DNA from 3 places in the Paenarthrobacter aromaticivorans genome. Region 2 is predicted to be linked to each of the others. Evidence: riboswitches for the same ligand, from Rfam matches in the RefSeq annotation. Region 2 holds a riboswitch; each other region holds the start of a gene.

Region 1 (9,738 bases), on a different contig from region 2:
TCCTGTCGCCACCGAAGGCGGCAGGACGCCGTCGGCCCTTCCCTTCTCGGTGGATGGCACTGGCGAGGTTCGGGGTGGCCACCTGGTGATCGATGCCAGCGCATCGTCCCAGTTCGTCTCGGCCTTGCTGCTGGTGGGCGCCCGGTTCACCGAAGGCCTTCATCTGGAACACGTCGGCAAGCCGGTTCCCAGCCTGGACCACATCAATATGACCGTTGCCGTCCTTCGTGGAGTCGGCGTCAAGGTGGACGATTCGGTGCCCAACCACTGGCGAGTGGCGCCTGGCCCCATTCATGCCTTCGACCAGCGGATCGAACAGGACCTTTCCAACGCCGGCCCGTTCCTTGCCGCAGCCCTCGCAACCCACGGTACCGTCCGGATCCCCAACTGGCCCACCGAAACCACCCAGGTGGGTGACCTGTGGCGTACCATCCTGGTTGAGATGGGTGCCACCGTGACGCACGAAAACGGTACGCTCACGGTGAAGGGTGGCCCGGAAATCAGAGGCGCCGACTTCGACGAAACCAGTGAGCTCGCGCCCACGGTCGCTGCGCTGTGCGCACTGGCTACAGGTCCTTCACGGCTGACCGGCATCGCGCACCTTCGTGGCCACGAAACCGATCGACTCGCCGCGCTGGCCGCTGAAATCAATCGGCTCGGCGGAGACGCGGAAGAAACAGCTGACGGCCTGATTATCCGCCCGGCCACCCTGCATCCAGGCGTCGTACACAGCTACGCCGACCACCGCATGGCTACGGCGGGGGCTATTTTGGGGCTCGCCGTTCCGGGCGTTCAGGTGGAGGATATCGCCACCACGTCCAAGACGATGCCCGAATTTCCGCAGATGTGGGAGGCCATGCTGCAGCAGGGCACAGGCGACGATGAAACCGTCACCAGTGAGGCCAGCAACTGACCATGGGCCGCGACGCAAGCTCCTGGGACGAATCCGACGTCCGGATCCGTCCGAACAAAAAAGGATCAAGGCCCCGCACCAAAGACCGCCCCAGTCATGATGACGCGGTCATCGGCCGGGTCATCACGGTGGACCGCGGGCGATACACCGCCATCGTTGGGGAAGACTCCTCTGATGAACGCATTATCATCGCTGCACGCGCGCGTGAACTCCGACGAAACCCTGTTGTTCCCGGCGATTTTGTCGCTTTGGTGGGCGATGTATCGGGAGAGCCGGATACCCTTGCCCGATTGGTCCGCATAGAGGAGCGCAGGACGCTGCTCCGGCGCAGCGCTGATGATACCGACCCCATCGAAAGAGTGGTGGTGGCCAACGCAGACCAACTTGTGGTGGTGGTCGCCGCGGCCAATCCGGAGCCCCGAACCGGCTTTATCGACCGCGCCTTGGTTGCAGCCTACGACGCCGGTATCGAGCCCCTGCTGCTCGTCACCAAAGCAGACGTCAAGGACCCTGCCGAGCTGTTGTCCAACTATCTCAGCCTGGACTTTCCCATCATCATCAGCCGTACGGCAGACGATGAAGCGTCCGGCATTGACGCCCGCTCGGACGACGGACTGTCAGCGCGGCTGGACAGCCGCGCCGTTGCCGAATTGCGGGCCCACCTTGATGGAAAAGTGACTGTCATGCTGGGCCATTCGGGCGTCGGCAAGTCCACCATGGTTAATGCCCTCACAGGAGCCGAGCGTGCTACCGGTGGTGTCAACGCCGTCACCGGGCGGGGCCGGCACACGTCGTCGTCGGCGTTGGCCCTGAAGCTGGCAGACGCACCTCCCGGTAGCTGGATCATCGATACACCCGGTATCCGCTCCTTCGGCCTGGCACACGTGGACCCCGACCGCATCGTGCATTCCTTCCCCGATTTGGAACCTGGCACCGAAACTTGCGACCGCGGTTGCAAGCACGATGCCAGCGCCATCAATTGCGGACTTGACGCGTGGGTGAACGAGGGACATGCCGGTCCTTCCGGAGTGGCCCGCTTGTCTTCGCTCCGGCGACTGCTGGGCGCGGACCCGCGTTTGGAAGCGAAAGAGACCAAGGAACTCGGTACCGTCAACTAAGTGTCAGTGCACCACGATCCAACTGCGGGGAACGTTTCACGATAGTTTGGTGGCATGACCCAACCCGTTTCCAGCTACAACGACGACCTGCGACTGGCCCACGTGCTGGCGGATTCCGTGGACGCCCAAACCATGGACCGCTTCAAGGCCTTGGATCTGCAGATCGAGACCAAGCCTGACCTCACGCCCGTGACGGATGCCGACAAGGCTGCGGAAGAAGCCATCCGTGGCCAATTGTCGCGTTCCCGCCCCCGTGACGCCGTCCTCGGCGAGGAGTTCGGCAGCAGCGGCCACGGCTCCCGGCGCTGGATCATCGACCCCATCGACGGAACCAAGAACTTCGTTCGGGGCGTTCCCGTGTGGGCCACCCTGATTGCACTCGTTGACGAAGGCGAGCCGGTCGTTGGGGTTGTCAGCGCTCCCGCGCTGGGCAAGCGTTGGTGGGCAGCAAAGGACATGGGCGCCTATATGGGCCGCTCACTGGCTTCAGCCACCCGGCTCAAGGTGTCAAACGTGTCGCGGTTGGCGGATGCCTCAATGTCATATTCCAGCCTCTCCGGTTGGAAGGAACGCGGCAATCTGGACGAATTCCTGGGGCTGACGGAAGACATCTGGCGCACGCGCGCCTACGGCGACTTCTGGTCCTATTGCCTGGTTGCCGAGGGGGCTGTGGATATCGCCTGCGAGCCAGAGTTGAATCTTTACGATATGGCAGCACTCGTTCCCATTGTGACGGAAGCCGGCGGCCGGTTCACCTCGTTGGAAGGCGAGGACGGCCCCTTCGGCGGCAACGCCCTGGCAACCAACTCCATCCTGCATTCAGAGGTCCTCAAGCGGCTCAACCCTGCCCTGGATGACCTCCTCTGACCCAGCAGCACCAACAAGCAAACAGGCTTTGCACAGAATTTTCGACGGCGGGTGCCTCCTTTTCGGGGCATCCGCCGTCTTTTCTTCGCCCAAAGCCCAGTTTGAAGACCCTTCGTAACAATGTGCTTAACAAAGCGGGCGACTTTGGAACAGGCCAGAGGCGTGACCTAACCTCTTTACAGGTCACGAGTGCCAGCGCTAAACCCCGGTTTGCTGGCCGGCAACCCTCCATTCGCGGTGGGGTGCCCCGGGTGACGACCCGGCCGGTCCGGAACGGATGCGGCAAGCGCGGATCCCCGTAGGGGGTCCCTCTTGAGTGAGGTCCCATGAGCACTGCTACGTTCAACTCCACCGTTCTGACGTCCCTTGTGGTCGAAGAAGCAAGGCACGAAGCCGCTGCAGGCAGGCCCTTGGCCGCCGTCACAGGTGCAGAGCTGCAAGCTCCCCTGATCCAGGGTGGCCACGTCCGCTACGCCAACCTTGACTACGGAGCATCCGCTCCAGCCTTGACAATCGTTTCTGCGTATCTCAACGAGATCCTCCCCTACTACGCCAGTGTCCACCGCGGCGCGGGCTACGCTTCCCAGATCAGCACCTCGGTCTACGAGAATTCCCGCGACATCGTCCGGGAGTTCGTTGGGGGCCGTCCCGACGATTCCGTGATCTTCACCCGGAACACCACGGACTCACTGAACCTGTTGGCGGGCTGCCTCCCTCAGCTGGACGGAAAGCCAACGGGCGAGGTCCTTTACCTGGACATCGAGCACCATGCCAATCTCCTCCCATGGCAGGGTGTCCCTCACCGCAGTGTCGTAGCTGCTTCGACACTGACAGCTACCGTGGCCAAGCTCCGCGAGGAACTCAGCCAAGGCGGCGTGTCGTTGCTGGCGGTCACCGGGGCCTCGAACGTGACCGGTGAAATCCTGCCGATCGCGGAGCTCGCGGCACTTGCGCACGAATACGGAGCCCGGATTGTGGTGGACGCCGCTCAGCTTGCCCCCCACCGCCGCATCGACATCGCCGCAGCAGACGTCGACTACATCGTGTTCTCCGGGCACAAGCTCTACGCTCCGTTCGGCGCCGGTGTTGTTGTGGGTCGTCCTGACTGGCTTGACGCCGGCACTCCCCACCTTGCTGGCGGTGGCGCCGTTCGTGAAGCCCGCTTGGACTCGGTCAGCTGGGCTTCCGGTCCTGCACGCCATGAGGGCGGCTCCCCCAACGTCCTCGGCGCGGCAACACTGGCCCGTGCGACGCAGGTGCTCGCCGACTTGGATCAAGAGGCCTGGCACGCCCATGAAGCTGCCATCCGCTCATACCTCGTACAGGGACTTGAAGCAATCGACGGCGTGACCGTTCACCGGATCTTCAGCGACTCCGAGGACACCATCGGCGTGGTCAACTTCTCCGTGGAAGGATTCGACGCCGGGCTGGTCGCCGCCTACCTCGCCGCCGAACACGGCGTAGGACTTCGTGACGGGCGCTTCTGCGCCCATCCCCTCCTCAAGCGGCTCGGCCTCCCTTCAGGCTCGCTGCGAGCCAGCTTCGGCGTAGGCTCGCGTCTGGAGGATGCCACACGACTGCTCGCTGGTATCGAAGAACTCAAGCGCACGGGTCTGGGTTGGGACTATGTAGTGGATGAGGGCCGATGGGTACCGGCCAATGACCACCGCACCTATCCGGAATGGGCACCAAACACCCCGGGCACCGCAGGGGCTGCACCCTGCACGATCGACTAAACACTGCCACAGTTTGGTCAGCGGTGCCTTGGCCCAGGCCGGGATCATCATTGTCGCCCGTGCGGTAAATTCGTAGGGTAAATGGCGTTCGCGGTAAAGGAGTCAGTGCGTGGCCGTGCGTTCCCCTCGGGATTCCGGCGGAAGTGTTTCCGGCAGCCTTCTTTCCAGCAGCGCTGGCAGGCCGGGTGGTCCCAAGCTGCATGCCACGCGACGCCACGAACTGGGCCAGAGCTTCCAGGACGGCGGCGAACACTACGATCGGGTTCGGCCCGGATATCCCACAGACTCAGTGGATTGGCTTCTTCCTCTTGGAGCGAAATCCGCAGCTGATATTGGTGCAGGCACAGGAAAATTCACCGCGTTGCTCGTGGAACGCGGCCTGCAGGTGGCCGCCGTCGATCCTTCCACAGACATGCTGGAGCAACTTCGAAAGTCCTATCCCGGCGTTGAGGTGTTGGAGGGTACAGCCGAGGCCACAGGGCTGGCGGACTCAGCATTCGACGTCGTCAGCGTTGCCCAAGCATGGCATTGGTGTGACCCGATGAAAGCCAGCAAAGAGATTGCCCGGATCCTCCGTCCCTATGGAGTCCTTGGCCTCATTTGGAACCAGCTGGACACTTCCGTGCCCTGGGTTCACAGGTTGTCACGAATCATGCACGCCGGAGATGTGCACAAGCCCGGTTTCCGGCCAGTTATCGGACCGGAATTCACGGACTTGGAGAGCCATCTCACCAGCTGGGAGGACGCGGTGTCACCGGAGGACATCATGGAGCTCACAAAATCGCGCAGCTACTACCTCCGCGCAAATGAAGCCACCCGCGCAAAGGTCATGGGAAACCTGGAGTGGTACCTCTTCGATCATCTCGGCCATACCCCAGGCCAACTAGTTGGGTTGCCGTACCTGACGACCACCTGGCGGGCACGCAAGATCCACGGCGTCCCGCCACGGTAGGCTTGGTGTGTGAAGACCAGTACGCCCTCCTCCTCGATCGAGGACTACGTTAAGGTCATCTACTCCTATACGGAGTGGCAGGACAAACCCATTACGTCCTCGCAGCTTGCCCTGCGGCTTGGCGTTGCCAATTCCTCGGTGTCTGAAATGGTCCGCAAACTCAAGGACCAAGGCTTGGTGGACCACCAACCCTACAGTGCCATCAGGCTCACTCCGGAGGGCATGCGACTGGCTCTGTCCATGGTCCGGCGGCACCGCCTGATTGAGACTTACCTCGTTGACGAACTCGGTTACAGCTGGGACGAAGTCCATGATGAAGCTGAGATGTTGGAACACGCGGTGTCCGATACCTTCATCGAGCGCATGGCCGCCAAGCTTGGCCATCCCCTCCGGGATCCTCACGGCGACCCGATTCCATCGGCTGACGGATCGGTGGAACTCCCTCACGCGTACCGCATGATCGAATTGGACGAAGGCCACTCAGGCCGCATCACCCGAATCAGCGACGAAAATCCAGATCTTCTTCGCTATCTCGCGTCGGAAGAGATCACCTTGGATGCTCCTGTGGAGGTGGTGGGGCGCAAACCATTCGGCGGAGCCTTGGTGGTCCGGATTGGCAGCGGACCCCAGCGGCGCGAATTCGATCTCGCGGACGAAGTTACAGCGGCACTTTGGGTCCAAAGCGCCGAAGTCCACGAAGGCTGCGTGCTTCCCGCGCGCTGACTGTGCTGCGCTGACTGTGCCGCGTTGACTATGCACAGTGCATCGGCTAGCTGCGCTGGTCGGCCGACCCGCCGTCGTCGGACGCTGTATCCGGGGCGCTGTCAGCGGTAACTGCCGCTTCGGTAAGCGGGTTACGGATCCCGACGGCGGACGCCACGCCCCCGACAACGAACAGGGCCGCTGTGACAATCAAGGCATTGTACAAGCCCTCCCGTGTAAACACCGGACCAACGATCAGGCCGGCAAAGGCAATGCAGATCAGACCTGCGATACGTGCCACGGCATTGTTTACCGCGGAGCTGATCCCTGCCTCCTCTTGCGGTACCGCGCCTAGAATTGCGGCGGTGAGTGGCGCAACGAGAGTGGTAAGTCCCACGCCGAAGACGATCTGCCCCGGCAACACTTGGGTCCAGTAATTCAGAGGCTCCTGGATGGAGAGGGACATCAGAAAGCCCACACCGCATAACAGCGGCCCCACTGTCATGAACCATCGAGGACCATACTTTCCAGCCAGCCCACCGAAGTAGGACGCAGTCAGCATCAGGATGACGGTCGCCGGAAGCAGGGCGATTCCCGCTATGGTAGCCCCCATGCCCCCAACCTGCTGGAGATAGATGCCCAGGACAAAGAATCCTAGCGATATCCCACCGTAAATCGCGAGCGTTGCAAGGTTGCCCCAACCAAAGTTCCTTATGGCAAACAGCCTCAACGGCAACATCGGCTCCCTGGTCCTGGCCTCGTGGACCAGGAACAACACCATCGTCATGGCACCGACTAGGAGCGGCAGCCATACCTGGACGCTCATCCAACCCATCCGGCCCTGTTCAATGAATGCATAGACGGGACCACCTAGCCCAATCATGGCCAGCACGGCACCGAGGTAGTCGATTCGCTTGCTCTTGTCCCTGGCCGCATCCGAGGCGCGAAGACCTGCGAGCATGGGCCAGATAGCGACAGCAGGTATGACGTTGATGAAGAAAATAACCCGCCACGACAGCAGGTCCACGGAGACTCCGCCAATCAGTGGTGCCACGATGGCAGCGGCGCTCGTCCATCCGGACCATTGGCCTATGGCTTTGGACTGGGAGGGGCCAGAAAACGACGTAATGATCATGGCCAACGAACTGGGCACAAGGAGGGCGCCTGCGATACCTTGAAGCGCACGGGATACCACCAGGACCTCCCCGTTCCATGCCAGGCCGCACATCACCGAGGTCAGCGCAAAGCCCGCCAGCCCCCATTGGAGGATCCGCGCCCGCCCAAAATGGTCCGACAATGAACCGGCCACAAGGATGAGGGCCCCGAGGGTCAACAGATAGGCATCCACCACCCATTGCTGGATGACCAGGCCACCGCCGAGTTCGCGCCCGATGGCCGGCAATGCGAGGTTCACCACGAAGCCGTCCAGGATGGCGATAAAGGAAGCCACAATAGCCACCACGAGCACGCGCTTTTGAAGGGGCGTTCTCGGCAGCAAGGCCGCTGCGTCCGTCATGTGGACAGCTTACGCGGCATTCGTCCATGGCGAAGTCCCGTATCGTTAAACAGTGATTAGTAGACGTGACGCAGCATTGGCCCTTGATATCTCCATGGAAATGGCCCAGCGCCACGGCATCCCGTCACGGCTGTCAGAAGCGGAACTTCGTAGCCTCCAGGACAATCCACCAGCCTGGCTGGTCCAGTCACGTGCCAACCGGACGGGCAAACGGCCAGTTTGGGTGCATCTGACCTGCGCAGTGTGCGGGTACTCAGAGGCGGTGCGGCCCAAAAAGTGGTGGCCCAACTTCTCGTTCGTCTTTTGTGGGCACCATAAGAACAGTGAACTGCCGGAACTGTTCCTTGGTGACGTGCGCAGCGAATATGAAGGCGTCGGCAGCCGCTTTGTGGGCGTGGTCGATGTCCGCGAGGATCAGGCCTAGGCTCGGCTCATTGTTGCTGGCTCGTCATTGCTGGCTCATCTCCGAGGGAACGGCCATCAGCTGTACCGTTTTGCCGTCCCGCAGCACGGTCAAGGGGAATGGTTCGCCTATGGCCTCGGCAAAAAGCAACTTCTGCAGACTCTCTGCACTTGATACAGCCCTGCCCTGGGCCCGAAGCACCAGGTCCCCTGGCTGGAGCCCCGATAATTCCGCAGGCGAGCCGGCGATGACCTCCACCACACGGAGGCCCTCTTTCTGGCCAGTCCGCACCACCGCACTGGCATCGAGCGGGATCGGCGTACTCACCAAACCCAAGTAGGCGCGGCGCACCCTCCCATCCTTGAGCAGGGAGGCGATAATCCGTTGGGTTGTCCTATTAATAGGTACGGCGAGTCCAAGGCCCAGTCCAGCAATGGCCGTGTTGATGCCCACGATGCGGCCACGGGTGTCGGCCAGCGCACCACCGGAGTTGCCCGGATTAAGGGCAGCGTCAGTCTGGATGACATCCTCAATCACCCGCCGGTGCTCCCCTGCACGGACAGGGATGGATCGTCCCAGGCCGCTGACCACGCCGGCAGTCACGGATCCCGCAAGGCCCAGCGGGTTGCCCACCGCGATCACCAGTTGGCCAACCCGTAACGAATCGGCGTTACCCAAAATGGCGGGTGGCGGCGTGGGTTTGAGGCCTCGTACCACCGCAAGGTCAGACAACGGGTCCGCCCCCACGAGCTCTACGTCGGTCTGCTTGCCGTTCGCAAACACCGCTCTTCCAGACTGGATACCCGCCACCACATGGGCATTGGTGAGCATGTACCCGTCGCCGGTGAAGACCACAGCTGATCCGCTGCCCACACGCAGCTGCCCGTTCCGGCGCGCACTCGTCATCTCAATAGCGGCGACGTGCGGCGTGACAGAGTCCGCAACCCGGATGACGATCTGTGAGTACGCATCCAAGGCCGCGTCGTCATCCTGCTCTGTAGGAAGTTCTGCATCCCGGCCGTCATCCGGAATTTCAAACTCTGGCTCGGTACTCATCACATGCCTCCTGCTACCGCGGTGCCGTGCACGTCCTGTCCAGTACAGTTCAGTGCCTACCCTGTACAACGGCCAGGTTAGGGCAGCTAGTCCACGTTCCCCTACGCCGTGGGTGAACGGTATGTGCGATCAGGTTCAGGCAAAGAAAAGCCCCCGGATCACTAGGATCCGAGGGCTTTCCGGTGGAGATGGGGGGAATTGAACCCCCGTCCGATGTCGTTTTGTCAGGGCTTCTCCGGGCGCAGTTCGCGTCGGATTTTCTCGGCCCCAGCCATCCTGCGAACAGGTGGCTGATCCGGGCCCAGTCATCTAAAAGTCCCGTTTACCTCAATGACGAAGGCAAACAGCAGTGGCTATCTAAATGACGCCAGGAACCGGGGCGATAGCAACCCCGGGCTGACGGACTGTCTTACTGCTTAGGCAGCGAGAGCGAAGTCAGTGCGCTTAGATTCGGCACTTATTGGTTTGCAGACAG
Region 2 (9,738 bases):
TCCTCGTACTCTTCCTCGAGGTGGTCAGCACGGTAGCGCTTGTGGCAGGAAAGGCATTCCACCAGGGGGTCAGAGAACACCTCTACGTGGCCGGAGGCTTCCCAAACCTGGCGGGGAAGAATGACTGAGGAGTCCAAGCCTACGACGTCTTCGCGGCCGCGCACCATGCTCTGCCACCACTGGCGCTTGATGTTTTCCTTCAGTTCCGCACCAAGGGGTCCGTAATCCCACGCCGAACGCGAGCCACCATAGATTTCACCGGCCTGGAAGACAAAGCCCCTCCGCTTGGAGAGGGAAATGACCTGGTCAAGGACGGATTTTGCTGCCATGGGTACTCCATTTGTTCTACAGGGCCGCTGGGTGCGGTCCGCGGTGGTTTGGCCCCGGACTCCGGACGTGGTTGTCCGGCGGGGTGCTGGGGATGTGATGCTGTTGGTTACTTGGTTCTACTGCGTCAACTACTGCGTTCTACTTACCCTACCGGCCTTTGGCACCTGCCTTCGTGCGAAGGATCCCTTTGGCCAGGGAAGGCTGGCCACGACGATCGCCGCGAGGGTCAAGAGCGTGCCCAGCACCGTGGGCAAGGCGATCACCGTCCCGGCAGTGGGGATCACGACGTCGAGCACCAGCGAGCCCACCAGCTGCCCGGCAATCATGCCAAGACCGGTAATCAGCACACCAAGGCTCCGCACCAGGAGGGCTGCCAGGCCGATGGCGATGCATCCCAACGGTCCGGCGACGTAATACCACCACTCGGAGGGAAGGGGATTCCCGGAGCCAGCTACGGCAAGCTTGATCAGCAAGGCCACCCAGAGGACGGCGGAACCGGCCAGGAAATTAACGAGCGTGGCCGCGATGGGGGTGCCGTAGTGGACGGTGGCGGTCCCGTTCATGGCCTGTTGGAAGCTCATGAGGAAACCCGCCACCAGAGGCAGGATGACCGGCAGCACCAAAGCCCCGACGTCGTCCGTTCCCCCAAAGCGCGGGGACACGGCCCAGGCGACCGCGGCCACGGTGAGCACGCTTCCCACGACCCGCACGGCGGTGATGGAGCGTTTGCCGCCGGGAGCGATGCCCATCCGATCCACCAGCAGGCCGCTGAGGGTCTGTCCGGTGACGGTGGCGACGGTGAACAGCGCGACGCCCAGCAGGCCGACCGTGAAGGACTGCGCAATGACGAAAAGGGCGCCAACAGCTCCGGCCATGACGTAGAAGGGCGGGAAGCTGCGGTTGCGGACCGCCGGAAGGATGCTCTGCAGCCCCGACCTGCCTTTGGGCGTAAGAACCGATATCGCCGCGATCACCAACAGGCCTGTGGTGAAGCTCACCACAGAAGCGGCAATGCCGTCCTCCAGCTTGATGGCGAGCGCCCCGTTGATGCGTCCTTGGAGCGGCAGGACCAGGCCTGTGACCAAGGCAAGCGGGAGCCCGAGGGCAAGCGGAATGGTGGGACGGTGGGAAGGATTCGGCACCGTCACCACACTACTTCAGGCATCATTGCTCTATGAGCAACCCGGAAATCGAAGAGATCCCCATCCGCGACGACATGATCCGCCTCGGCCAGCTGCTGAAGCTCGCCAACCTCGTGGAGGACGGCGTTGAAGCAACGGAGCTCATCAAGAACGGCTTGGTCAAGGTCAACGACGAAATCGAAGACCGCCGCGGCCGCCAGCTGCACGCCGGAGATACCGTTACCGTCAACGGCCAGACTGTCCGGATCACCACCGCCTGAAACAACGCGGGGTCACTTAGGGCCCATGGTGAGGCCATTTATGGGCCGTAAGTGACCCCGCGTTGCTTTAAGACGCTAGGACTTTGTGCGTCAGGAATTCGCCTACATGGCCGATTTCCTGCTGATTAATGCCATGCCACATGCCCGTGTAGAGCACCTTGGTGAGGTCCACGTGCTTGCGCACCCATCCCATGGTGTATTCGATCTTGTCCGGAGTGATGACGGGGTCCTGCTGGTCGCGGCCCCAGAACATCGGCAAGGTGCCGTCCAGTTCGGCATCGCGGAAGGCGGGGTCGTCGCCCGCGTCCACCACAAAACCCGAAAGCCCGACGACGGCAGCGAAGTCCGTGGGACGGTACCGGAGCATGGTGGTCGCCATGGCCATGCCCATGGAGAAGCCGAGAAGCGTCACTGAAGAATGATTGGCTCTGACCGTATCCAACCATTCAAGGGCATACTCCGCGGCAAGCTTTACTGCTTCCAGCGAGTAATCGATTGACGCGGTGAGCGGGAACCAGGTGAAGCCGGGGCCCATGGGCATCGGCGCGCGCAGGGAAGCCACCACAAAGCCCTCGGGAAGCAGGCCGGCGAGGCTGAAGAGATCGTCCTCATTGGAGCCGTAGCCATGCAGCAGCACCAGAAGCGGTTTGCCCTCCCGTTCAGCTTCGTCATGGGACCACAGGACAACGGGCGTGGGGAATGCAACGGCTTCAGTCATGGGTCTATTCTTGCAGTTACTGATGGGTAACAACCTACGGTGGCGTAGGTTCGCAGGTTCGCAGGTTCAAGGCAGGATGGAAAGCGTGAGTGACGTCAATTCATTGGTGAAGCCGGGCGAACCGGTTCAAACACACCCTTGGAGCCGTTACGTGGCACTGGGGGATTCGTTTACGGAAGGTATCGGTGATCCCGAGCCGCAGAACCCCGGCGGCTTCCGCGGATGGGCTGACCGTGTAGCGGAAGAACTGGGCCGCGGTCATGAGGATTTCGCTTACGCCAATCTTGCTATCCGTGGGCGGCTGCTGCAGCAGATCGTGGATGAACAAATTGCTCCTTGCCTGGAACTCCAGCCGGACCTTGTCTCGATTTCGGCTGGCGGCAACGACCTCATCCGGCCCGGTGGCGACCCGGACCTGTTGGCGGAGAAGCTGGACGCCGCAGTCCAGGAACTGGGCTCCGGTGGTGCCACTGTGGTGTTGTTCAACGGACCGGACACTGCGTCTTCGGTGTTGGGCCGCATCCGTGGCAAGGTGGCCATTTACAACGAAAACCTTAGGACTGTGGCTGCACGGCACGACGCAATCATCGCGGATATGTGGTCCCTGAGGCAGTTGGCCGATCCCCGGATGTGGGACGAAGACCGCCTGCACTTCTCACCGCTGGGACACCACACCATCGCGATGATGGTGCTGGAAGCCCTGAACGTCCAGCACACCCTCGAACCCTTGGTGCCGAAGCCCCTGCCGGTCCGCACATGGCGTGAGGCCCGTTCCTCAGATCTGGTGTGGGCCCGTGAGTACTTTGTTCCCTGGGTTATCCGCAGGTTGCGGCATCGATCCTCCGGCGACGGTATTACCCCCAAACGCCCGACGCCGGGACCGGTCTTTGGTCCCAACGGCACCATGCTGCCGCGTGGTTAGGGTGAGGGGCGCTTGCAGTGTTGACGCGCGGAAGGAGCTCCGCGATGCACGCTGACATTTCGCTGGCACCGGACGATGTTGTGGGCCTGCGACTTCGGCGACAGCAGTTGCGGGCTCCCTACGGCGAAACCATTGATGACGTGCTGCGAAACCTCCTCGCGGTGCAGTCGCAGGAATTTCCCTACGCCAGATGGAGCCTTGCCCAGAGGACGCTAGGGAGCACTGCCCGGCGGGCGCTAGGGAACACTGCCGATGATGTTGAGCAGGCGGTGGCTGACGGCCGGATCCTCCGGACGCATATCCTGCGGCCGACGTGGCATTTTGTGCACCGCGACGATCTCGGCTGGTTGATGGGGTTGTCTGCGGAGCGCCTTCATCAAGGCAACAAGGGCATGTACAGGCAGACGGGAGTTGATGAGCACGCCGCCGCCCGCAGCGGGCACATCCTTGCCGAGGCGGTGGCCGGTGGAGCCCACAAAACGCGCGAAGAATTAGCCGGGGTACTGGAACAGGCAGGCTTTCCTGGCAAAGGCCTTGGCTTCGTTTACCACCTCATGCACGCGGAGATCAGCAAAATCCTGGTGAGCGGCGCCCCGGTCCGTTCTGCAGGGGGTGCACTGAAACAGACGTACGCCTTGTTCGACGAACGTGTGCCCGATAATGGCAGCGCATCGTTGACGGGCGACGACCGGGAATGGGCTTTGGGCCAGCTGGCCCTGCGGTACTTCACCAGCCGGGGTCCTGCCACCATCAAGGACTGTGCCGCGTGGTCGGGACTGACCATGAAAGATGTACGGCTTGGCTTACAGATAGCTGAAGAGTCCATGCCTGGCGCCTTGGCGACTGTGGCAATTGACGGCCTGGATTTCTACTTGCCAGCCGAAGACGTGGAAGCACTTGCAGTGACTCCCCCGCCAACTGATGATGGGCCGCTCCTCCCCCGCGCCGATCTCATCCAGTGCTACGACGAGTACGTGATGGGCTATTCCCAATCGAGGCATTACCTCGGTGGAAGGGCGCCCTATTTCCCGGAGGGTGATGCTCCCATTCACGTGGTGTTGCTGGATGGCAGGTTGGCCGGATGGTGGCGCCACGGCTTCTCCGGCGGGATCTGCGAACTCGACATCAGGATGAACAGGCCGGTCACAACAGCCGAACAACAAGCCCTGGATGCAGAAGTGGAACGCTACGGGAGGTTCCTGGGCATGGAGACAAAGCGGGTGTGAACCGCGGGACTAAGCTGGGTTAAGACCTAGGAGGCCTGCACCGTGAACAATCTGATCTTCTGGATCATCGTCTGCTCGTGGCTGATTCCCATGGGGATCCGCCTTTACAACCGGTCCCGGGCCCGCCGGCTTCAGGACCGTAATTTCCCGGGCCCAAACTATCCGGGCCCCGGCTATCCTCCGCAGAATCTTCCCGGACCGGGTTACCCGCAGCAGAATTATCCGGCACCGCCATATCCCACCCAGAACTACCCGGGCTATCCCGGGGAACCCACCACCATCCGCCCTGCCGATGCCCCACCGCCGCCAGGACCGGCGTCGAACGCTTCTTCACCTACGTTTCCGAGCCACAGCGGCTCTGAGCAGCAAGGATTCCGCGCGCGAAAGCTCGCCGAACTGGACCTCAAGTTCAGCAACGGCGAGATCGCGATGGAGGACTACATGAAGCAGCGCGGCGACATCATGAACGGATGAGCCGGCTTAGGCGAAGAAAGCCTCGCGTAGTTGGGCTGACAGCTGCCCGATTTCGGTGAGGAAGCCATCGTGTCCGATGGGGGCTTCGATCACGTGGACGGGCACATTGCCTGGCAGATTTTGCGCCAGTTCCAATGACTGGGCCGGAAAATAAAGGCGGTCGGAGTCGACGGCTGCCACAAAGAATTCAGCAGTGGCGGTGGCCAAGGCTTCCTGCAAGGTGCCCCGGCCCCGGCTGATGTCGTGGGACATGAGTGCCTCGGTGATGGCGATGTAACTGTTCGCATCGAACCGGCGCACCAGCTTGGTGCCTTGGTGGTCGAGGTAACTTTCCACCTGGTAGCGGCCACGCTCCCCGAGGACCGGAGCGGCCAGGGGCGTCTCTTGGTGCTGGGCTTCCCGGCCGAAACGGAAATCAAGCTCCAGCGCTGACCGGTACGTGATGTGCGCTATGCGTCGGGCCAAGGCAAGGCCCGCCTCCGGTGTTGGGCCGCCGTAGTAATCGCCGTTGTTGAAGTTCGGGTCCTGGCGGATGGCGAGCGTCTGCGACTGGGCGAACGCGATTTGCTCGGCCGTGCTGTAGGCGCCGACAGAAATAACCGCGCACCGCTGAACACGCTCAGGGAAGGTCACCGCCCATTCAAGTGCCCGCGCCCCGCCCATGGAACCGCCAAGGACGGCGTGCCATGCCTTGATCCCCAACGCATCCGCGAGGCGGGCTTCGGCCACCGTGCTGTCGCGCAAAGTGATCAGCGGGAAGCGGGATCCCCAAGGCCGCCCGTCTGGCGCCTCGGACGACGGGCCTGTACTGCCGTAACAGCCGCCCACGATGTTGATGGAGATGACGAAGAACCGGTTGGTGTCGATCGTCGCACCGGGGCCAACGAGTTGCTCCCACCAGCCTTCCTCATCGGTGGCACCGCGGGCCACGTGCGTGCTTCCCGTCAGTGCGTGCTGAACCAGGACGGCGTTGGACGCATCCTCGTTCAACTGACCCCAGGTCTCGTAGGCAAGCACAACGTCCGGGAGAAAACCGCCGGCTTCAAGTTCCAGCGAACCTACGCCGGCGTACTTGACCGTCCCATCTTCTTTGCCTGGTTTTGGGGGTGCTGTAGCAGTAATGGTCATTCCTTTGACACCTAACCTCGCGCTTGCCTGCCGCCTTGCGTGCGACAGGCCAGGTCTTCACCCGGGGCACCCCACCGCGGAGGAGGGTTGCCGGCCAGCAAGCCGGGGCTGTCACTGGCACTCATGACCTAATACGTAGAGTCTAGGAAAAATACCGCTGTTTTGGCGAAGAATGTGACAGCTGTGTGACGGTTTGGGGCCGCTTCGTTCAGGAACACGCACTGCGGAGGGCCGCCCGGCGAATTTTCGTCGACAGGCGGCCACGCCGCGCAGGCGTTGTCTTAACGGCTCAAACGCGAGGTTCAGCTGCCGTAATCGGACTCCCCCTAAGCGCCTTTGGCAGCCCGGAAACCGGCCTCCAGGTCAGCAATGATGTCGTCCACATGCTCTATTCCCACGGACAGGCGGACAAGGCCTGGATTCACGCCCGCAACCAACTGCTGTTCGGCCGTGAGCTGGCTGTGGGTAGTCGACGCCGGGTGGATAACCAGCGAGCGGACGTCACCAATGTTGGCAACATGGGAGTGCAACTCCAGGCCATCGACGAATCGCTTACCGGCCTCGACGCCACCCTTGATGTTGAATGCCACCACTGCACCGGTACCCCTGGGCCCGTACTTGCGGCCACGGTCGTACCAAGGGCTGGACGGCAGGCCCGCGAAGGCGACTGACTCGACGTCGTCATGGGCTTCCAACCACTCAGCTACTTTGGTGGCGTTCGAGACGTGGCGCTCGACCCGCAGGCTCAGGGTTTCCAGCCCCTGGGCGATGAGGAAGGCGTTGAACGGGGAAACCGCCGAACCCAGATCACGCAGCAACTGCACACGTGCCTTGAGAATGTAGGAGAGGTTGGCTCCAAGCGCGCCGTCCTTGCCAAGGTCACGGGCGTAAACGAGTCCGTTGTAGCTGGGGTCGGGAGTATTGAATCCAGGGAAGCGCTCCGGGTCCTTGCCGAAGTCAAAGTTTCCGGAGTCCACGATCACGCCGGCGATCGCTGCGCCGTGGCCGCCCAGATACTTGGTAGCCGAGTGCACCACGATGTCCGCACCCCACTCGATGGGACGGATGAGGTAGGGGGTGGCGAGCGTGTTATCCACGATGAGCGGCACACCAGCCTCATGCGCGGTGCGCGAAATACCCTCGATGTCCAGCACGTCTTGGCGCGGATTGGACACCACCTCGCCGAAGAACAGCTTGGTGTTGGGCTGCACGGCGTCCCGCCACTGGTCCAGGTTGTCCGGATCCTCCACGAACGTCACGGAGATGCCGAACTTCTTCAGCGTGTGCGCCAGCAGGTTGTAGGTGCCGCCATAAAGGCTGGGACTGGCGACGACGTGGTCTCCGGCCTCGGCAATGTTCAGGATGGCGAAGGTTTCCGCGGCCTGTCCTGAGCTAAGGAGCAACGCGCCCAGCCCGCCTTCGAGGCTGGCGATCCGTTGCTCCACGGCATCCTGTGTTGGGTTGCCGATACGAGTGTAGATCGGGGCGAGCTCGGCCAGTGCAAAGCGGTTGGCTGCGCTCTCTGCGCTCGGGAAAACGAAGGACGTGGTCTGGTAGATCGGAAGCGACCGCGCTCCCGTGGCAGAGTCAGGCTCCTGGCCTGCGTGGATCTGGCGGGTTTCGAAAGACCATCCTTGGGACATTGAATTCTCCTCTTAGTGGCGCGCGGATTTGCCGTTGATCGCTGTAGGCGTGGGCTGGGGCCAGTCTAGGAAGCGCCCGGGGACTTGGACAGTTTTGTGACGAAGACAGTATTTTTCAGTCTTTACGCGACCCGGCGTGACGCGTTCCGGTAGCGCGGAATAACGTCCCATGTTAGTTAGGCTCGCCTTAGCTGAGACCCCGATCACAAAGTGCCAAGATGAAGCCATGCGCATGGATCACGTCTCTTACGCTTGTGAACGAGATGGCCTTTTGGCCACTACCGAACGAATTTCCGCAGCTCTGGGAGTGGACGCAGTCCGGGGCGGAGTGCACCCGCGCTTCGGCACCCGGAACATGATCATTCCCTTGGCGGATAACAAATACCTGGAAGTCGTAGAGGTCCTGGACCACCCTGCTTCTGACAAGGCACCCTTTGGCCAGGCAGTCCGCGCACGCTCGGCGGCTGGCGGCGGTTGGATGGGCTGGTGCGTCGCCGTTGACGACCTCGCCCCCTTCGAGGAACGCCTCGGCCGCTCCGCTGTTCCGGGCAACCGCAAGTTCCCGGATGGCCGCGAACTCGTGTGGCAGCAGATCGGCATTCTCGGCTTGATCGCCGATCCCCAGGTGCCGTACCTGCTCAAGTGGGAGGGCGATCCCTCACTGCACCCGTCCAAGGTCTACGAGAGTGACGTCAAGATGTCCAGCCTCACGATTGCGGGCTCGGCGGAACGCGTTACCGAATGGCTGGGCGAACCCGTGGAGAAGCCGCTCGAGGACGTCGCTGTCCAGTGGATGGCCCCGCACGGTACGCCTGGCATCATGTCCGTCACTTTCGAAACCGCATCCGGCGCCGTCACCATCTGACGCACGCCTTCAAGCTTCGGCCGCCATCAGCGGGTGCCAACGACGTCACCCACCGATGGCGGCCGAATTTCTCTTTAAGGGTCCACTAGCTTTAAGGGGCCCTACCCCAGGCCGATCGCCTTGCCGAAGAGGCTGAAGCCAACGAACGCGACGATGTCCAGCAGCGCATGTGCAATGACTAAAGGCATCACTCGCTTCGTCTTTGTATAGATCCAGGCGAAGACCAAGCCCATGGCGAAGTTGCCGATGAACGGCCCGAAGCCTTGATACAAGTGGTAGCTGCCACGAAGGGCCGCGCTCACGACAATGGCCAGCGGCGTACTCCAGCCGAATTTTCCGAAGCGGTCCATGAGGTATCCCACGACGATCACTTCCTCAACGATCGCGTGGCGAATCGCGGAGAGAATCAACACAGGTACTGTCCACCAGTAAGCCTCCAGGCCGCTGGGCACAATGGCGGTGGTGATTCCGAGGGCGCGACCGGCCGCGTACAGGCCAAGTGAAGGAATGCCAATGGCGGCTGCGAGTCCCAGTCCGTGCAAGAGGTCCTTGCCGGGGCGTGCGAAGTTGAACCCCAGGCGGGCAAAGCCACTTGCACTTTCCCGGCCACCTTGGGCATGCGATGACAGGAAATAGAACACCAGGACCACCGGCACCAAAGCGAAGATAATGTCCAGCAGTTGGTACGTGAGGTCGAAGTACTCGCGGGTGCTTTGGGACCTGTTAAGCGTCGACGTTGCCTCGGACAGCGGCGCGCGCGTCATCTTGTCCAGTAGCTGCACCACGGAGTACACAGCGGACTGGCCCAAAGACAGGCCCAGTACGATGAGTACTTCGGCGCGCAGGCGGCGGCGGGAAGCAAGGAGCATGTACCTATCTTGCCTGTAGTTCCTGCCACTTTGCCGTGAACTGCGCACGTTCCCGTTCCACCCTTAGGCAGCCCCCCTATGCTTGGTGGGATGAGTGCCCCAGGGAGAATCTTCATGATCCGGCACGGCCAGTCAGCCGCGAATGCCGACACGTCAATCTA
Region 3 (9,738 bases), on a different contig from region 2:
TCCCGGGCTTTCTCCGGGCTCTGGGCGGTTGCTTTCTGGGATGACGCCGTGACGGTGGTCCCTGCCGACTTAGCGGCGTTTCCCACCCACTCGATGGCCGTGATGTATTGCCGTTTCAGCCACTCATCGTAGGGGGAATCGGGACATCCTTCGCCAGGACTGCTGCAGATATACATGTCGAAATCCGCGAACCGCACGAAGGTGTCCACCTTGGTGGTGAGTTCGGCACCCGTCACATTCTGGGGGTACTCGTCAATCACATATGCGTCGTAGGCCAGGGACGTATGGGGGCCGGTGTAGCTGCGCGTAGCCAGTTGGGCGAATTTGGCGGTCGCCCAATGGTCGCTGTGGTCGTAGGGACTGTTGAAGTTGCCGGTCCAGTCCTGTGTGCGGAACGTGGTCGGTTGGAAGTTGGCAACCAGCCGATTCAAGGCAGTTTGGAACTGGGACTTTGTGAACGTGGCTGCGTTATCCACGGGCCTGATGGAGGAAAGCCGTCCATCCCAGAGTTTGAGGATGCTCTGGTCGTTATACGCTGCACTGCCGTCACCGTTCGGGAAACCATCGGGCAGCCGCATGAAGACCACCGAGATGTTGGGTGCGCCATTGAGGGTTTGCATTGTCAGTGGGCGGTTGGGAACCCCTGCGTCGGAGGTGGTCCACGAATCAGACACTCCTGCCATCTTGGAGTAGCTGGCCCTGATTCCAGCTTCCAGGCTCTTCCAGTACGCAGCCCCCTCACCGGCCTCGCCCGCGGTGGTGAACACCGTTTGGACGCAGCGTTTGGCCTGGATGTCCCTCATGAAGTCCGGGCTGAGGAAAAGCAGGTCATCGTCCGTGTGAGCCACTATCTGCATGGCCCCGCCGGTTCCTGCGCACGGCGGAACGGCCGCCGACGCAGGGGCGATGGAAAATGCGACGAGTCCCGCGAAAGCCAAAGCCGGAGCAAGGATCAAGCTTAGGAAGCTGAAGAAATGGGGTTGCCGATCCGGACGGCGGACGTATTTTGGACGGTCCACAACCATGCCCCTTTGAGCAGATGTTGGGCCCCCCAGCCGGCAAACTTACGACGCCCACGGGACGTCATTCGAATGGAGTTATGCGCTTGCCGGGCTTTCAGCTGAGCTGAAAGCGATGCAGTGAGCGTTACTGTACTCCTCCGGGGCCCGCCTGGGTAGGGTTCCGGCACACTTCCACGAACGCTTTAAAAGGCGCCAGTCGCTGGTTATCGGGAAGCTGGGACGCTTCCGGATGCCACTGCACCGAGGCAACCCAACGGGAAGGATCTTCAAGCGCTTCCACCGTGCCGTCGTCGGCGATCGCCGTGACCACCAGGCCTTCACCCACCCTGGCCACCGCCTGGTGATGCCCCGAGGCGATCTTGATGGAGGTCCCGTCCGGGGCGCCATAGAGCGCGGCGGTCTTCGATCCTGGTGCAAGTACAACGTCATGCCATGCCCACTCACTGGCCGTGGGATCGTCGGGATTCAATCCGTTGTGGTTGACGGCCGACGGTGCCATGTCCTGGATCAACGTCCCGCCGTACAGCACGTTCAACAACTGGTGGCCGCGGCAGATCCCCAGCAGCGGAAGGCCGGCGTCGATCGTGGCCCGGGCGACGTCGATGTCCAGGTGGTCCTGTTCCGGGTTGACGTCATACACCGATTCCTCCGGATCCTGGCCATAAAGACGCGGTTCCAGGTCCCCGCCACCGGGCAGCAGCACGCCGTCGAGCGTTTTCATGACGGAGGCCAGACGCCCGGCGCTATCAGCGGAAACGGGGGTCAGCAACACGGGCTGCGCGCCCGCTTCACGGAGCAAATCCACAATAAGGGTGAACAGTTGGTTGGCTTCGCCCACGCGGGCGTCGGGATTGTCCGAGCTGCTAAGGCGAATCGGAACTCCGATACGCGGCCGGGCGCCAGCGCCGCCCTCATCTGAAGTCTTCATGCTTCATCATGCAACGGAACATCGCCCTACGCGTAAACGGGACTCAAGCCGTTGAGCACCACTACGCTGATGCCATGAATCCCTCCGGTGCCTTGAACCCAAGTCCACGGACGCTCGACGTCGAAAGCATCGTCCATTTCGACCAACTGGTTACCTCCGGGGCGGGATCCATGCACGGCTGGCATGCGCAGTCGCTGGATCTTCGCGGACGTTCGCGGGAACTGAAAATGATGGACCCGCAGGGCGCGATCTTCCTGGGATGCACTTTCGACGACGGCATCGAGGAGAGCCTGCGAAGCCGGGGCGCCCTCATCTTCCCCAAGATGCGGGGCGTGCCCTTCAACCCGTATCGCGGCACTCTCTACACGGCCAGCGAACTCTACGAGGACATTTCCACTACCGAGTATGAAGCCACCCTGGACGCGAGGATTTACCAGTGGAGCATCCTTCCGGGAAAGCGGGCAAGCCTTGACGCAACGCTCGCCGCAGCCCTCCACGACCACGCGATCGGCGACGCCCTGGACGAACTGCTGCAAGACGGTGACCTGGCAGGTACCAAACTCGTGGGCGTCATGGGCGGACACGCCGCGCAGCGCGGAACCAAGGAATTCGCCGACGCCGCGCGGCTGGGTCGCTTGCTGGCGCAAGCCGGATTCACAGTGGCAACCGGCGGTGGCCCCGGCGCGATGGAAGCGGCCAACATGGGTGCCTACCTCAGCGGACTGCCCGACGCCGATTCCACCGCAGCGCTGGAAACGCTGGCTTCCATACCGGGGTTCAGGCCCTCGGTGACGGCTTGGGCGCGGCGAGCAGCCGCCGTCGTCGAACGTTACCCAGAAGGCGCAGCGACGCTGGGCATACCCACCTGGTTCTACGGCCACGAACCACCAAACCTGTTCGCCACCCACATCGCCAAGTACTTCGCCAACGCGATCCGGGAAGCGATCCTCCTGGAGCTATGCAACGGCGGGATCGTGTTCCTGCCCGGTTCTGCCGGAACCGTGCAGGAGATCTTCCAGGACGCCTGCGAAAACTATTACGGAGCCCCCGAAACCATCACTCCCATGGTCCTGGTAGGCCGCGACCATTGGGAACACACTTACCCGGCATGGGCCATGCTGCGGAGCCTCGCGGCCGGGAGGCCCATGGCAGACAGGATTTTCCTGGTGGATACTGTGGAGGACGCGCTCGCAGTGGTGGCCGCGGGTTAGAAGTCCTTGCTGCAGGGGCTAGAAGTCTTTGCTGCAGGGGCCCGAGCCCAGCTGGGCAAGGCCCGTCTTGTCCCCGGCGGCGTATTCGCGAACCCACGAGGCTTGGTCGTACATCAGCTGGCGGGGGTCATCCACATGGTCCAAACCTAGAACGTGTCCGAGTTCGTGCATGATCACGGCCGTGCCCACTTCCTTGCCCTGGGGTGAGTCCATGATCCCGGCAAACTGCGGTGCATCCAACGATACCGAGCCGGTCACGTAGGCCTTGTAGCCGTTGCTGAGGCCGATGGAGGAACTTCCGCCCAAGCCCACTGTTTGTCCGGTCAGCCGCGGCACCTGCTCCGGCGTGGTCCAGGCAATCAGCACAGGCGCCCAGCGGTCACCGTAGGTGGTGGGCTGGTAGCCGGCCCTGTTGCTCGTGGGGATTTCGGACGTCGGACCGTCATAAATGAACTGCAGTCCGGAGGCGAGGCTGGCCTGCCGAACGGCGTCCTCCACCATGGAATACCAGCTCGTTGGGGCCAGATCTGCGTTGACCACGTAGTGGATCGGCCTGCAAGGGGAGTATGCCAGGGGAGTTCCGTCCTCCTTGACGGCCAGGAATTTGTAGGAAGTGCTGGTCCGCTGCAACGGCGCCGGCGTGCCCAGGGGTGCGTCGGCTTCCTCGAAGCCGGGCAGCGGATCCTGACGTTGGCCAAAGGGAACCAGCCCGGGCCGCGGCGCTTGGCTCTGCGTCGTGGAATCGGACCAGAACTGTTGCAGTTCGCCGCTGAAATATGCGCTGGCGCAGACCAAACCGAGAACGCCAAACAGGAACAGGATGGCCGCGATGCTGCTGTGCTTGATGGGGGGCCGGGGCGGCGGCTTGGCGTGCTGCTGGTAAGGCGGCGGGGGATAGGGGTCTGGCCACTCTGGCGACCCATAAGGTTCCATCGAACCCCCTCACGGGACGGCCCACTCGGACGGTGGGGCGCCGCCGTCGGCCGCTTCCGTCAGGATAGAGCCCATGGGGCCGCGAGTCCATGGCGATTCATGAGAAGCTGCGCTGCTTCAGATGTCCTTGCGGCAAGGAGCCGAGGCCAGGAGGTGAAGACCGTTCAGGTCGCCGGCAGCCAATCCGTCAGGGGCGCCGATCTCCGGGTACATAAGCTGAACCGGATCACCGACATGATCCAGACCCATGACGTGCCCCAGTTCGTGCTGCATGACTGCCAGCACGTAGTCCGAACCGCCTTCCTCGGCCAGAAGTTCAGCCACTTGCGGGGTGTCGAGCTCCAGGCTGCCCGTGATGTAGCTCTTGGGACCATTGTTGAGTGAGTACATGGTGCTGCCGCCCGTACCGATGACGGTGTCGGCCAGCGCCGGAGCCGTCTCGGGAGTGGTCCACGAAATCAGCAAGGGTGCCCACCGGTCACCGTACTTGGACGGTTGGTACGGTTCGCGTTTAGCGGTAGGCAACTCATCGGTGCTGCCATCGTTGATGAACTGGATTCCGGATGCCGCGGAGATATTGGCGATTGCGGTGGCAAGCAGGGCATCCGTACCCTCCGGTGCGGTAGCGGCATTCACGACGTAGTGCAGGGGACGGCACGGTGAGTACCCAACCGGAGTGCCGTCGTCGTTGGTTGCCAGGAACTTGTACGAATCGCTGGCGCTGGCTGGGGGCGGCGGCGATGCCAGCGGGGCGTCCGCCTCGTCGATTCCTGGAGGCGGCGCGTCCAGGGCCCGGGCCGGGGTCTGCTCGATCGGCTCGCTTTTGGGCGAATTGGGCAGGGCCACACCCGGAAACAGCCCGATGATTCGCGGATCGCCGTGGAGCAAACCGCTGACAAGGACAGCCACGACGGCGGCGACACCAGCCATGAGGACGCCGCGAAGAATTCGCAGCGTTGTGCCCGCACGACGGTGTTTTGGCGCGCGCAACGGCGGCTGCTCCGAATCCACGGTTCTCCATTCCCTACGCCCCGGTCACGCGGGGCTGCGCGGAGGACGAACCAACATTACCGCCTAGACGATCAACGTTCCGAACGCGAGGCCTAGCCCATAAGTGGCGGCCGCGGCACCCAGGCCGATCGCCAGCTGCCGCAAGCCACGGCTCAGCGGTGAGGTCCCGGACAACAGCCCGACGACGGCGCCAGTCGCCAGGAGCGCGATGCCCACCAGAACACCGGCTACTGTCAGTGCCGCCACACCCGTCATGCCGAAGATAAACGGAAGGATGGGCACGATCGCACCCGAGGCGAAGAAGCAGAAGCTGGACATCGCAGCACCCCAGGCAGAGCCGACCATTTCGTGGTCATCGGCGGGCTGCTCCTTCTCCGGTTGCAAGGAGAGGCTGGGATCGCAGTCGCAGCTGAAGAGTCCCATGCGCTCGGCGGCACGGTGCTCGGCGGCCTCACGGGTCATGCCGCGGGCCAGGTACACCAGCACGAGCTCATTGTGTTCGATGTCCAAAGAAGGGGCGGCCGTGAGGGTAGCCTGCGTGGGTAGCGTGGCGTTAAGCAACTCCCGTTGCGAGCGGACCGAAACGTACTCGCCGGCACCCATGGACAGGGCCCCGGCCAGCAATCCGGCAACACCGCTCATAAGGACCACCGGGCTGGGAACGCCCGTTGCGGCCATACCCATGACCAGTGAAAGGTTGCTCACCAAGCCGTCGTTGGCCCCAAAAACGGCAGCGCGGAAGGTACCGGAGAGCCTGTTGCGTCCACGGGTGGCAAGGCCCCTGACAACTTCTTCGTGGATTTGTTCGTCGGCAACCATGGCCGCAGTGGCAGCGGGTTCTGCACCGTAGGGGGAACGGCCTTCCGCACGCTGGGCCAGGGCGAGCACGAACACCGAACCGAAGTGCCGGGCCAGGAAGCCAAGTAGCTGGCTCCGGGTGGACGCCCCCTTCGGCATTCCAGCGTGCTCTCCGAGGAGCTTGAGCCAGTGTGCCTCGTGCCTTCCTTCTGCCTCGGCCAAGGCGAGCAGGATCTGGCGTTCTTCGCCGTCACGACGCTGGGCGAGTTCCCGGTAGACGGCGGCTTCGGCTCGCTCGTCGGCCAGGTATTGACGCCACCGCCTGATGTCCGCCGATGTGGGCCGGGCTGGTTGGGGCGGTGTTCCGGATCCGGGGGCGGGGTCCGGAGCGGGGCTCGACGAACCGTGGGATTCCTGGTGCTTCTGCACTTTTTCTCCTGTGCTGGGTGGGGTAGTTGCGGCCCCATTGCACGCCCACTGTACCGCTTATTGGCGCGGATTTTTGGCCGGTATTCCTTAGTTGGAATGTTCGGCATGCCTTAATTTACGAAGGTGCAATCCTCTGCTTTGAGCCTTTCCTTGGGTCCATGTTGGCCGTTGCCTTGACCCTCTTCAGGCACAGTGCTCAGATGGAAGGACAGGGGCGGGGGCCCTCCCCGCACTCGGTCAGCAGGCTGCTTGCCAGCCCACCAGACGGAGGTTGCAGCATGGACACCACCGAACCGCACGCCAACCACCCGGAACGGGAGACCATCGAGTCAGACCCCGCCTACGACTACAGCGAAGACCAGGAAGTCGACGAACCCTGGGTGGAGGAAATCGACGTCCCTGAAGACGACGAGCGGGTTGTCCCCCTGGATGAAACCGAAGAATTCCGCGGGGAAGAAGACGAAGAATTCTAGGACTCTTTTCTTCTAGGCAGGGCCCTCCTCATCCAAGGTGAAATGCCGCTCCAGTCCGGCCGGACGCCCCAGCGCTGCAACAGTCACCGTTAACGTCCTCGACGATGCACACCACCGCGATGGACGCACAGCCTGGGCAAGAGCACGCGCCAACAGCTGCGCTTCAGGGTGCCGGAATCGGGTCAGGCCACCGTTCAGGAACAGGGTCACAGTCCCACGGACAAGGTCGACGCCGGGAATCACCGGAACGGTGGGCGTCTCGGATTTGGTGGGGGTCGTTTGAGTTGGGCTGACTACACCTTGGTACGGCAAGGACTGCTCCTTTAGGGAGTGCTCTTGCCCGCTCGGTTGTCTCTGGTCCGGGGCGGGCCGCTTCCTCATCCGAACCACCCGTGAACATGGGGTTGGTGTGTGGCCAGTCGGAGCTTTGCGCCACCTCTCTTGAAGCTGGGACCACTGTACTGGAGGAGTGCTGTCCTGAAGAACTGCGGGTGGGTTGTTGTGGGGCCTGGTGTGCGTGCCAAGGGGTGTGGATGGGGCGCAGAGTGGGACCCACAACGCGGCGACTCGGGACGGAAAGCGCAACGGCGACGCCGCCCCGGAAAGGGGCGGCGCCGCCGTCGAACATTACCCGGGGCTGGGCGTCAGCTAGCTGGCGTTGTGGCTGCTGACAGGGTGGGCCTCCAGCGGCAGTTCTTCCGAGACTGCCCCGGCCACGCGCTTGTCCCACGCGGCCCGGACTTCGGGTTCGGTGGGTGGCGTGAGGAGGGAGATCACGACATAGGCCACGAACGAGGCCGCCAGGCCGTAGTAGATGGGTTCGTTGGCGTAGACGCCATCGACGCTCGGAATGACTCCAATAGCGAACAGAATCAACAGTGCCAGGGTCAATACAGAGCCCACTGCCATGGACCATGCAGCGGCGATACCGGTTCCGCGCTTCCACACCAGGCCGCCGAGAATCGCGACGAGGAGGCCGCCCACCAGGATGTCGTAGGCAATGGTGAGGGCAACAACCACGTCCTGCGCGGCCATGGAGATCACCACTGCAACGATGCCCAGGCCCAGAACCCAGTAGCGGTTGGCTTTGACGTCGTGCTCAGGGTTTTCGGTGTCGTCGGTGTTGATGGTCTTGCCGAACCAGCTGGCGACGAACGGAACAACATCTGCGCGAGCCACCGTGGCGGCGGCAATCAGGGCACCTGAAGCGGTGGACATCATGGCTGCAACAGCTGCGGCCATGACCAGGCCGCCAATGCCGATGGGCAGGATGTGCGTTGCCACTTCGGCGTACACCACGTCCTTGCCGAGGTTGGCGACATCGATGTTGGGGAGCGCCACCCGGGCGGCCAGGCCGATCAAGGCACCGGCTACACCGTAAAGGATGCAGTAAACGCCGGCGGTAGCTCCACCCCAGCGTGCAACCTTTGGAGTCTTGGCCGTGAAGACGCGCTGCCAGATGTCTTGGCCGATCAGGAGTCCAAGGGTGTAAACGACGAAGTACGTGATGATCGTCTGGACACCGATGCCGTCGATCTGGAAGAAGCTCGCATCGACGCGCTCACGGATTCCGTCGAGTCCTCCGGCCGCGTTCATGACGAAGGGGAGCATCAGGAAGAAGATGCCTACGGTCTTGATGATGAACTGGACCTGGTCGGCCAGCGTGATGGACCACATGCCACCGATGGTCGAGTAAACAAGCACAATTGCGCCGCCGACGGCGATCGCCATCCAGCGTTCCCAGTCGAAGAGGACTACGAAGATGGTGGCGTATGCGCCGGTGGACGTGGCACAGAGCATGAGGGTGTAGGCGAGCATCACGATTCCGGAGGTCTGCGTGGCCTTGCTGCCGTAGCGAAGGCTGAGCATTTGGGAAACCGTATAGATCTTCAGGCGCTGGATGGTGCCAGCGAAGAGCAAGCTCAGCAGGAGGACGCCGGAGCCGATTGCGACTACCAGCCACATCCCTGAGATGCCGAACTTGTAGCCCAAGCCGACGCCGCCGACCGTGGATGCGCCACCAAGGACAACCGCGGCCATGGTGCCTGTGTAAAGGAAGGGGCCCAGGCGGCGGCCAGCCACCAGGAAGTCGCTGTTGTTCTTGGTGCGGGACTTGCCCCACCAACCGAATGCAAGCATTGCAAGCAGGTACACCACCACAATGGCGATGTTTATGAACGATGAGTCCATGAGTGGCTCCTTGGAGCTGGTGCACGGAGTTTGGGGGTTTCGACGTTACTCCTGGGAAGTGCCGAAGTCTCCGTGCTGATGATGGGAGATTGGGGATCGTGTTGTGCCTCACAGACAACACTTGTTGCCTATGAGGATATGTTGTGATGGGAGTAACAGTCAAGGGGCTTTGGTCATCCTCGGGCTGTTAAGGGCTCCGGAGGCCCGCGGTCCCGCTACTATTGCTGCAATGACAGGGCCCAATGACAGGCCTGAAAGGTTCGTGAATGAAGGCTCTCCCCGTTGAACCAAGCAACGTTCCTGTTGCTATCGGTTCCAGAATCCGCGCAGCCCGCCAGGCGCAGCGACTCACCATCGAGCAAGTGGCGGACGCGACAGGCCTAACCAAAGGCTTCCTCAGCCGTGTCGAACGCGACCTGACCTCGCCGTCGGTCGCTTCACTTGTAACCCTTTGCCAGGTCCTGTCCGTGTCGGTAGGAGACTTGTTTGCCGCTCCGGAAACGCACCTGACCAGGCGCGACGACGGCCCCCGGATTTCCCTGGGTGGCCAGGGCATTGTGGAGCGCTTGTTAACAGCCCGATCGGAGCGGCGGCTGCAAATCCTTCAGGCCACCATCGAACCGCGGGGTCGTGGTGAAAACGAGCTCTACGCCGTTGACTGCGATGTTGACGTCCTCCATGTGGTGAAGGGACGCATCAAACTGATCCTGACCAACGAGGAGTACGACCTCGAAGAAGGGGAC

Evidence for each region. Region 2 has a riboswitch for S-adenosylmethionine ahead of metX (homoserine O-acetyltransferase MetX). Riboswitches for the same ligand answer to the same signal wherever they lie in the genome.
Region 1: another riboswitch for S-adenosylmethionine. It lies ahead of KSW38_RS07680 (aminotransferase class V-fold PLP-dependent enzyme); the one in region 2 lies ahead of metX (homoserine O-acetyltransferase MetX).
Region 3: another riboswitch for S-adenosylmethionine. It lies ahead of KSW38_RS16915 (hypothetical protein); the one in region 2 lies ahead of metX (homoserine O-acetyltransferase MetX).

Annotation. Positions count from the first base shown of each region.
Region 1 covers NZ_JAHOPC010000003.1:216,141-225,878, forward strand. Annotated here, with positions in the region: gene aroA (3-phosphoshikimate 1-carboxyvinyltransferase) at 1-913, shown strand, start outside; gene rsgA (ribosome small subunit-dependent GTPase A) at 916-2,031, shown strand; gene hisN (histidinol-phosphatase) at 2,086-2,898, shown strand; SAM riboswitch class IV at 3,080-3,193, shown strand; gene KSW38_RS07680 (aminotransferase class V-fold PLP-dependent enzyme) at 3,225-4,634, shown strand; gene KSW38_RS07685 (class I SAM-dependent methyltransferase) at 4,831-5,586, shown strand; gene KSW38_RS07690 (metal-dependent transcriptional regulator) at 5,596-6,309, shown strand; gene KSW38_RS07695 (MFS transporter) at 6,356-7,804, opposite strand; gene KSW38_RS07700 (hypothetical protein) at 7,899-8,228, shown strand; gene KSW38_RS07705 (S1C family serine protease) at 8,253-9,266, opposite strand; RNA gene ssrA (transfer-messenger RNA) at 9,444-9,738, opposite strand, start outside.
Region 2 covers NZ_JAHOPC010000007.1:162,139-171,876, forward strand. Annotated here, with positions in the region: gene KSW38_RS13090 (glycine--tRNA ligase) at 1-329, opposite strand, end outside; gene KSW38_RS13095 (DMT family transporter) at 459-1,481, opposite strand; gene KSW38_RS13100 (RNA-binding S4 domain-containing protein) at 1,505-1,732, shown strand; gene KSW38_RS13105 (alpha/beta hydrolase) at 1,800-2,450, opposite strand; gene KSW38_RS13110 (SGNH/GDSL hydrolase family protein) at 2,527-3,372, shown strand; gene KSW38_RS13115 (winged helix DNA-binding domain-containing protein) at 3,417-4,598, shown strand; gene KSW38_RS13120 (hypothetical protein) at 4,641-5,072, shown strand; gene metX (homoserine O-acetyltransferase MetX) at 5,079-6,200, opposite strand; SAM riboswitch class IV at 6,215-6,329, opposite strand; gene KSW38_RS13130 (bifunctional o-acetylhomoserine/o-acetylserine sulfhydrylase) at 6,527-7,843, opposite strand; gene KSW38_RS13135 (VOC family protein) at 8,070-8,708, shown strand; gene KSW38_RS13140 (CPBP family intramembrane glutamic endopeptidase) at 8,810-9,577, opposite strand; gene KSW38_RS13145 (histidine phosphatase family protein) at 9,692-9,738, shown strand, end outside.
Region 3 covers NZ_JAHOPC010000011.1:83,569-93,306, forward strand. Annotated here, with positions in the region: gene KSW38_RS16880 (chitobiase/beta-hexosaminidase C-terminal domain-containing protein) at 1-1,019, opposite strand, end outside; gene KSW38_RS16885 (gamma-glutamyl-gamma-aminobutyrate hydrolase family protein) at 1,147-1,950, opposite strand; gene KSW38_RS16890 (LOG family protein) at 2,025-3,161, shown strand; gene KSW38_RS16895 (matrixin family metalloprotease) at 3,180-4,094, opposite strand; gene KSW38_RS16900 (matrixin family metalloprotease) at 4,212-5,048, opposite strand; gene KSW38_RS16905 (VIT1/CCC1 transporter family protein) at 5,169-6,332, opposite strand; gene KSW38_RS16910 (hypothetical protein) at 6,611-6,805, shown strand; gene KSW38_RS16915 (hypothetical protein) at 6,818-7,117, opposite strand; SAM riboswitch class IV at 7,133-7,252, opposite strand; gene KSW38_RS16920 (sodium:solute symporter family protein) at 7,454-8,995, opposite strand; gene KSW38_RS16925 (helix-turn-helix domain-containing protein) at 9,262-9,738, shown strand, end outside.